2 regions of the Streptomyces sp. NPDC049577 genome follow, and region 2 is predicted to be linked to the other one. Evidence: riboswitches for the same ligand, from Rfam matches in the RefSeq annotation. Region 2 holds a riboswitch; the other holds the start of a gene.

What was found. Region 2 has a riboswitch for cyclic di-AMP ahead of AB0K09_RS02750 (transglycosylase family protein). Riboswitches for the same ligand answer to the same signal wherever they lie in the genome.
Region 1: it holds a riboswitch for cyclic di-AMP, as region 2 does, so the genes downstream of both, AB0K09_RS04055 (M23 family metallopeptidase) here and AB0K09_RS02750 (transglycosylase family protein) in region 2, are expected to answer to the same signal.

What each region holds. Positions count from the first base shown of each region.
Region 1 covers NZ_JBFAPH010000017.1:4,733-9,138, forward strand. The annotation lists gene AB0K09_RS04045 (HPr family phosphocarrier protein) at 1-20, shown strand, start outside; gene AB0K09_RS04050 (GntR family transcriptional regulator) at 155-862, opposite strand; gene AB0K09_RS04055 (M23 family metallopeptidase) at 1,066-1,869, opposite strand; cyclic di-AMP (ydaO/yuaA leader) riboswitch at 1,884-2,042, opposite strand; gene AB0K09_RS04060 (pitrilysin family protein) at 2,247-3,629, opposite strand; gene AB0K09_RS04065 (pitrilysin family protein) at 3,689-4,406, opposite strand, start outside.
Region 2 covers NZ_JBFAPH010000010.1:26,198-30,603, reverse strand. The annotation lists gene AB0K09_RS02760 (cytochrome P450) at 1-599, shown strand, start outside; gene AB0K09_RS02755 (transglycosylase family protein) at 719-1,753, shown strand; cyclic di-AMP (ydaO/yuaA leader) riboswitch at 2,015-2,206, shown strand; gene AB0K09_RS02750 (transglycosylase family protein) at 2,211-2,942, shown strand; gene eno (phosphopyruvate hydratase) at 3,167-4,406, shown strand, end outside.

The sequences.
Region 1 (4,406 bases), on a different contig from region 2:
AGCTTCCGGAGACGGTCTGATCTCCGGGACGGCCCCCCTCACCTGATGCGAGGGGTGCGTGCCGTGCGCGGGCCGGGCGGCTCGCGCACGGCACCGGCCGGGTACCGCCACGAATTCCCGGCCGCTCCTTTCCCCAATTCATAGCGCGCCCTTGTTAAGAGGGTGCGCTCGCCGTGTTTACAGAACGTTTCGGCCCGCTCCCGCGCGCGGGCGGTTCCGGTCGCCGGAGCCGGAATTCACCGGGCGACCGGTGGGCGCGGGCGGCGGCGAGAAACCGGGCGCGCTCCGCGTCGCGCCGGGCGACCGCGTCCACGAGGGCGCCGCAGGCCTCCCAGTCCGCCACCGGCCGCGCCGACTGCTCGCCCCCGTACACCCAGGTGATCTTGCGGCGGAGCTGGGTGAGGAGCGCGGCGAGGCTGGGGCTGCCGGAGGCCTGCGCGAGGGTCTCGTCGAACCAGTCGCCCAGGGGGCGCAGCTCGCCCGTACGGCCGCCGCGCGCCCGGTCCTGCCCGAGCCGCACCAGTCCGCGCAGGACCTTCAGATGCGCCTCGGTGCGCCGCTGCGCGGCGCGCGCGGCGCCCAGCGGCTCCAGCAGGGCGCGCACGTCCAGTAGGTCGGCCGCCTCCTGCTCGGTGGGCTCGGCGACGCAGGCGCCGGCGTGCCGGCGGGTGACGACGAAGCCCTCGGAGGCGAGGGTGCGCAGGGCCTCCCGGACGGGTACGCGGGAGACGCCGTAGCGGCGGGCGAGGAGTTCCTCGATGAGCCGGGCGCCGGGCGGGAACACCCCGGAGACGATGTCGTCGCGGATGGCCGTGCAGACGGCGTGCGTGGAAATGCGGCGGCCGTCGGACTTCGTTTCCACGGTTTCCACCGCTTCCACCCCTTCAGCTCCGGCGCTCACGCCGTCACTCACTTCGGCGCCCGTGCGCCGAACTCTATGGCAATCGCGTCCGGTTTCCGATGGCACCGGTGATTTCCTGCCTGTTTTTGGCCAGCCGGGCGCTCAGGGAAATGCGAAGGCCCCGGCCGGTGGCCGGGGCCTTGCGGGAATCCCTGGGGCGTGGGTCAGAGGCTGACGCCGTGTGCGCGCAGGTAGCTGACCGGGTCGATGTCGGAGCCGTAGGTCGGCGCCGTGCGGGCCTCGAAGTGCAGGTGCGGGCCGGTGACGTTGCCGGTGGCGCCGGAGAGGCCGATCTGCTGGCCGGCGGTGACGTGCTCGCCGACGGAGACGTCGATGGAGGAGAGGTGGCCGTACTGGGTGTAGGTGCCGTCGGCCATCTGGATGACGACGTTGTTGCCGTAGGCGCCGCCCCAGCCGGCCTCGACGATGGTGCCGGCGCCGACCGCGTGCACCGTGGTGCCGGACTCGGCGTGGAAGTCCACGCCGGTGTGACTGCCGGAGGACCACAGGCCGCTGGACGCCTTGTAGGCGGTCGAGACGTAGGAGCCGTCGATCGGCATCACGAAGGTGTTGAGGCGCTTGCGCTCGGCGTCACGGGCGGCGCGCTCCTTGGCGGCGCGCTCGGCCTCGGCCTTGCGGGCGGCCTCGTCGGCGCGCTGCTTGGCCTCGGCGGCCTTCTTCTTCGCGGTGGCCTCGGCCTGCATCCGGGCGTCCGCCTCGTCGGCGGCGCTGCGCTGGGTCTCCGCCTGGGCGTCGACGTTGCCGGCCACGACATCGCTCATCACGACGGCCTGGGTGAGACCGGTGTCCTCGGTGCGGTGCGGGTCGTCGCTGGCCGCGAGCGCGGGGGCGGCGAAGCCGGCCACGACGCCACCGGCGGTGAGGGTGGCTATACCCGCGATGTTGGCGCTGGTGCGCGCGGTACGGCTCGGACGACGGTGCTTCCCGGTGGGACGCGTGAACGCCATGTCTACGGCTGTTCCTTTCCTTCCTTCTCGCCTACCGGGTTAGCTGACGGGTTCGGAGCAGGAAGGTCTCCTACGGCCCCCTCCGGGGAGGGGCCCGATTCACCCCAGGGAAACGTGTGGTTCCCCGGCTCCCCTCCGGCTCGCACCGTACGGGGACTCGGCGATGGCTGCCCGGGGCCGCGGTTGCGGCTCCTGTCTGACGGACTGCCGCCCTGACGCTAATGGTCGTCAGATTCGAACGGCAAACAGAAGTGAGCTTTTATGACGTACGCCACATCGCCAACATGCAACCACTCCGCCAAACGGACAAAAGGGAGGCGCAGGGGACCCGTTGGTCCCCCACGCCTCCCGGACGCCACGGTGGCGCTGAGCTCCCGTCAGGAGGGGATGACCGTCACCTCGCCGATACCGAGGGCCTTGACGGGCTCCTCGATCTGCGCGGCGTCACCGACGAGAACGGTGACCAGCCGGTCGGCGGGGAAGGCGTTGACGACGGCCGCGGTGGCCTCGACCGTGCCGGTCTCGGCGAGCCGCTCGTACAGCCATGCCTGGTAGTCGTCGGGGAGGTGCTGTTCGACCTGGTCGGCGAGCGTGCCCGCGACGGCCGCCGCCGTCTCGTACTTGAGCGGGGCGACGCCGACGAGATTCTGCACGGCGACGTCGCGCTCGGACTCCGTGAGGCCCTCGGCGGCGAGGGTGTGCAGCACCTGCCAGAGGTCCTTCAGGGCGGGGCCGGTGGAGGCGGTGTCGACCGAGCCGCTGATGGCCAGCATCGCGGCGCCCTCACCCGGGCCCGCGGGGGACGGCGGGCCGGAGCGCAGCACCTGGCCGAAGGCCCGCACGCCGTAGGTGTAGCCCTTCTCCTCGCGCAGGACGCGGTCCAGTCGGGAGGTGAGGGTGCCGCCCAGGCAGTAGGTGCCGAGCACCTGGGCGGGCCAGACGCGGTCGTGCCGGTCGGCGCCGATGCGGCCGAGGAGCAGCTGGGTCTGGACGGCGCCGGGGCGGTCGACGATGACGACGCGGCCGGTGTCGTCGGCGGTGATGGGCGGTACGGGCCGGGGCTCGGCGGCGGTGCCGCTCCAGGCGCCGAGGGTCTCGGCCAGGGCGTGGTCGAGGTCGACGCCGGTGAAGTCGCCGACGACCACCGCGGTCGCGGTGGCGGGGCGGACGTGCGCCTCGTAGAAGGCCCGGACGGCGGCGGCGTCGATGCGTTCGACGGTCTCCTGGGTGCCCTGGCGGGGGCGGGACATCCGGGAGTCGGCCGGGAAGAGCTCGGCGGAGAGCGCCATGGCCGCGCGGCGGGCCGGGTTGGCCAGCTCGTGCGGGATCTCGTCGAGGCGGTTGCGGACGAGCCGTTCGACCTCGCCCTCGGGGAAGGCGGGGGCGCGCAGGGCGTCGGCGAGCAGGCCCAGCGCCCGGGTCAGCCGGGAGGCGGGCACCTCCAGGGAGAGCCGCACGCCGGGGTGGTCGGCGTGGGCGTCGAGGGTGGCGCCGCAGCGCTCGAGCTCGGCGGTGAAGTCCTCGGCGCTGAGCTTGTCGGTGCCCTCGGAGAAGGCGCGGGCCATGATCGTGGCCACACCGTCGAGGCCCTGCGGCTCGGCCTCCAGGGGGGCGGCGAGGCTGACCTCGACGGCGACGACCTGCTGGCCCGGGCGGTGGCAGCGCAGCACGGTCAGACCGTTGGGCAGCTTGCCGCGCTCGGGGGCGGGGAAGGCCCAGGGGCTGGCCGTGCCGGGCTTGGGCTGGGGGTGGAAATCCATGCCGGGCCCGGCGAGCCCGGTGTCCGTGGGGTCGGTGGTGCCGGCGGCTACGGCGTCGCTCACTGGGCCGTCTCGCTTTCCGTTGCGTTCTGTGCGTTCTCGTCGGCGCCGGTGGCGCTGCCGGTGCCCGGCCCGTCGGCCTCGGGGGCCTCGGGGGCGGTCGGCTCGTAGACCAGCACGGCCCGGTTCTCGGGGTGCAGCCGGGCCTTGGCGACCGCCTGCACCTCCTCGGGGGTGACCTCCAGGACGCGCTGGACGGCGGTGAGGGCCAGCTGCGGGTCTCCGAAGAGCACGGCGAAGCGGCACAGTTCGTCGGCCCGGCCACTGACGGTGGCGAGCCGGTCCAGCCACTCGCGCTCCAGCTGGGCCTGGGCGCGCTCCATCTCCTGCGGGGTCGGGCCCTCCAGGGCGAAGCGGGCCAGCTCCTCGTCCACGGCGGCCTCGATGTCCGCCACCTCCGCGCCGCCGGACGCCTTCACGTCCAGCCAGCCGAGGGAGGGCGCGCCGGCCAGGCGCAGCAGGCCGAAGCCGGCGGCGACCGCGGTCCGGTCGTGGCGCACCAGGCGGTTGTGCAGACGGGAGGACTCGCCGCCGCCGAGGATGGTCAGCGCCAGGTCGGCGGCGTCGGACTCGCGGGTGCCGTCGTGGGGCAGGCGGTAGGCGGCCATCAGCGCGCGGGAGGGGACCTCCTCGCGGACGACCTGGCGCAGCTCGCCGCCCATGGTGTCCGGCAGGGCGCCGTCGCGCGGGGGCTGCTTGCCGTCGTGGGCGGGGATG
Region 2 (4,406 bases):
ACCACGGTGAACACCTCACCGAGAACGAGGCCGCGGCCATGGCCTTCATCCTGTTGTTCGCCGGTTTTGAAACAACTGTGAACCTGATCGGTAACGGAACCTACGCTCTGCTGCGCAATCCCGGCGAGCGGGAACGCCTCCAGCGGGCCCTCGACGCCGGCGACGAGAGCCTGCTCGCGACGGGCATCGAGGAACTGCTGCGCTACGACGGACCGGTGGAGCTGGCGACCTGGCGGTTCGCCACGCAGGGCCTGGTCATCGGGGGGCAGCGCATCGCCGAGGGCGACCCCGTGCTGGTCGTGCTGGCCGCCGCCGACCGCGATCCGCAGCGGTTCCCCGAGCCCGACGTCCTCGACCTCGCGCGCCGCGACAACCAGCATCTCGGCTATGGACACGGCATCCACTACTGCCTCGGCGCGCCCCTCGCCCGGCTGGAGGGACAGATGGCGATCGCCACCCTCCTGCGCCGGCTGCCGGACCTCCGACTCGCCGCCGAACCGGAGGACTTGCGCTGGCGCGGCGGCCTCATCATGCGGGGCCTGCGAACGCTTCCGGTGGCGTTTACACCTACCGGGAATTCCGGCACCCCGGGGGACTGAGCACCGGCCTTCCGCAGGGTGCGGCCCCGAAGGGGGAAAGGTCACACCCGGGTTGTGACGCGGCAAGCGCGTGGCTATGTTCGTCCGTCAAAATCAGCCGCCGATCGAAAGGTCAACGCATGCTGTCCGGAAATGGCCGACACCGCCGCCCCCGCCAAGCACCTGCTCTCGTGGTCGCGGCGGGGGTGACCGGGGCCGGGATCGCCATGCCGCTGCTCGGGGCGGGCGGAGCGAGCGCCGCCGACACGAGCACGTGGGACCACGTGGCCCAGTGCGAGAGCGGAGGGATGTGGAGCGCCGACACCGGCAACGGTTTCTTCGGCGGTCTGCAGATGACGCAGGACATGTGGGAGCAGAACGGCGGCCGGGCCTACGCCCCCACGCCCGACCGGGCCAGCCGGGCGGAGCAGATCGCCGTCGCCGAGCGGATACTCGACGCCCAGGGGCCGGCCGCCTGGCCGAACTGCGGGGTGTCGTCGGGGCTCGCGAAGGGCAGCGCGACGCCCGAGGTGAACCCCGGGAGAACCGACGACACCCCGGCGCCCGCGCCGGAGCGCAGCGCCCCGGACACGCCGGACTCCACGCATACGCCCGCCCCGGACCACGTGCCGCCATCGCGCACCAGCATGCCCGGCTCCGACACGACGAAGCCCGCGCCGAACACGCCGAACACCCCGTCCGCGCCGGCCACCACGCCCGCGCCGAGCGGCTCCGCCTCGCCCTCGACCGACCCGGGCGCACCGGGAACGCCTACGCCGGGATCCACCGCGACGGACGGAACGGGCAAGCACCGCAAGGACCCTTCGGGCGACCCCGCCACCCCGTCCACGACCCCGTCGGGTACGGCTTCCGGCACTCCGTCGGCCGACCCCACCGCGCCGGAGGGGACCGGTAAGCACCGTGCGGACACGCCGCGTTCCGATGACGCCGGGCACGCCTCGCGCGGCGCGGGCGACGCGCGTACGACCCTCCCGGACGGCGCGAGCAGCGGCCCGGGCGACTACACCGTGCGCCCGGGTGACAACCTGTCAGCCATCGCGCAGCAGCACTCCGTGGACGGCGGCTGGCACGAGCTGTACCAGGACAACCAGAAGGTCGTCGGATCGGATCCGGACCTCATCCTTCCTGGCCAGAAGCTCGAACTGAAGAAGTAGCGACACAGTTCGGGGTGTATGTCCGTTCCCAGCGGAAAATGAGACATGGCTCTCGTTGACCGCTACGCGGAAGGCATCCGTCCAAGCGTCAGGAACCGTCTCCCACCTGCGGAAACAGGAGGTCTCCGCAGGCTTGTTCCCACAACTGTGGCTGAAAAGAGGGGTTTGAACCCGACGGCCGCCTGTGTTTAACGTCGTCACCGCTCGCCACCGCGAGCACCACGGCCGCCACGCCGAATCCTGCCGGCGGCCGGGGGAGTCGTCGCGCAAGCGCCGTTGGCAGGAGCGGGGGAACCAAGGTAGGCGCCGGAACGTCCGGCGGCCGGGGGCCGGAAGGCCTGCGGCCGAGGGGCGGACGGCTAGGGGTGAAGCCCGGTGAGCGAGAGCCACCGGTCCGGGCAACTCACAGTCCGAACCCGACAGCTCACCTCGTAGGCGTCGGTGAGGAAACCGACTTATGTCCAAGGGCAAGCATCGTCGTCCGTCCAAGGCCGTCCGCATCGCGACCCTCGCCGGCGTCGCCGGTGCCGCCGTCGCGGCTCCGCTGATGGCCACGACCTCCGCACACGCCGCCTCCGTGGACACCTGGGAGAAGGTCGCCCAGTGCGAGTCCTCCGGTAACTGGCACACCAACACGGACAACGGCTACTACGGCGGTCTGCAGTTCTCGCAGTCCTCCTGGGCCGCCGCCGGCGGCAAGAAGTACGCCCCGCGCGCCGACCTGGCCACCAAGGGCCAGCAGATCGCCGTCGCGGAGAAGCTCCTCGCCATGCAGGGCCCCGGCGCCTGGGGCTGCGCCGGAGCCGGCGGTCTGACCTCCGGTGGCGCGAAGGCCAAGGTCGACACGAGCGGCGGCAGCGGCTCGTCCGGCCACGTCACCTCCCAGAAGAGCCGTGCCGACCGCGCCGAGCGCCCGAGCACGCCGAAGCACGCCGCGCCCAAGCAGCACAGCGACGACGAGGAGGAGTCGGCACCGGCGAAGCAGTACACGCCGAAGCACGCCGCCCCCGCCCCGCAGCCGGTCAAGAAGGGCGACGGCGAGTACCAGGTGAAGTCCGGCGACACCCTGGCCTCGATCGCGGACGCGAACAAGGTCGAGGGCGGCTGGCAGAAGCTCTACGAGCGGAACAAGGACATCGTCCCCAACGCCGACCTGATCTTCCCCGGCCAGCAGCTGCACCTCCGCTGAGTCCTCGGGGCCCCGGGCCCCGCGTGCAGGACCGCCCCGCTCCCATGCGTCTCTCCCCCCGAGCCGCATCGGAGCGGGGCTCCGCCGTTCCCGAGGGTGTTTGCTCCCGTGATCCAGGCGTTTGTGCCAATTTTCCGCCCGGGAGGCGATCCCAGGACGGGCGGAGCCCCGAGGACCGTTAGGCTCGTGTCGCAGAACCTCAGACACACACGAAGGAGACCCTCGTGCCGTCCATCGACGTCGTCGTAGCTCGCGAGATCCTCGACTCGCGAGGCAACCCCACGGTCGAGGTCGAGGTCGGCCTCGACGACGGCTCCACCGGCCGTGCCGCCGTGCCGTCCGGCGCCTCCACCGGCGCCTTCGAGGCCATCGAGCTCCGCGACGGCGACCCGAACCGCTACCTCGGCAAGGGTGTCGAGAAGGCCGTGCTCGCCGTCATCGAGCAGATCGGCCCGGAGCTGGTCGGCTACGACGCCACCGAGCAGCGCCTGATCGACCAGGCCATGTTCGACCTGGACGCCACCGACAACAAGGGCTCGCTCGGCGCCAACGCCATCCTCGGCGTCTCCCTCGCCGTCGCGCACGCCGCCTCCGAGGCGTCCGACCTGCCGCTCTTCCGCTACCTCGGCGGCCCGAACGCGCACCTGCTGCCCGTTCCGATGATGAACATCCTCAACGGCGGCTCGCACGCCGACTCCAACGTGGACATCCAGGAGTTCATGATCGCGCCGATCGGCGCCGAGTCCTTCTCCGAGGCCCTCCGCTGGGGCACCGAGGTCTACCACACCCTCAAGAAGGTGCTGAAGGGCCGCGGCCTGTCCACCGGCCTGGGCGACGAGGGCGGCTTCGCCCCGAACCTGGGCTCCAACCGCGAGGCCCTCGACCTCATCCTCGAGGCCATCAAGGAGGCCGGCTACACCCCCGGCCAGGACATCGCCCTCGCCCTCGACGTCGCCGCCTCCGAGTTCTACAAGGACGGCGTCTACAAGTTCGAGGGCCAGGACCGCACCGCGGCCGAGATGACCGACTACTACGCCGAGCTCGTCGCCGCGTACCCGCTGGTCTCCATCGAGGACCCGCTGTTCGAGGACGACTGGGCCGGCTGGAAGACCATCACCGAGAAGCTCGGCGACAAGGTCCAGCTCGTCGGCGACGACCTGTTCGTCACCAACCCCGAGCGCCTCGCCCGCGGCATCGAGGAGGGCACCGCCAACGCCCTGCTGGTCAAGGTCAACCAGATCGGCTCGCTGACCGAGACCCTCGACGCCGTCGAGCTCGCCCAGCGCAGCGGCTTCAAGTGCATGATGTCCCACCGCTCCGGCGAGACCGAGGACGTCACCATCGCCGACCTGGCCGTCGCCACCAACTGCGGCCAGATCAAGACCGGCGCCCCGGCCCGCTCCGAGCGCGTCGCCAAGTACAACCAGCTGCTGCGCATCGAGGAGATCCTCGACGACGCCGCGG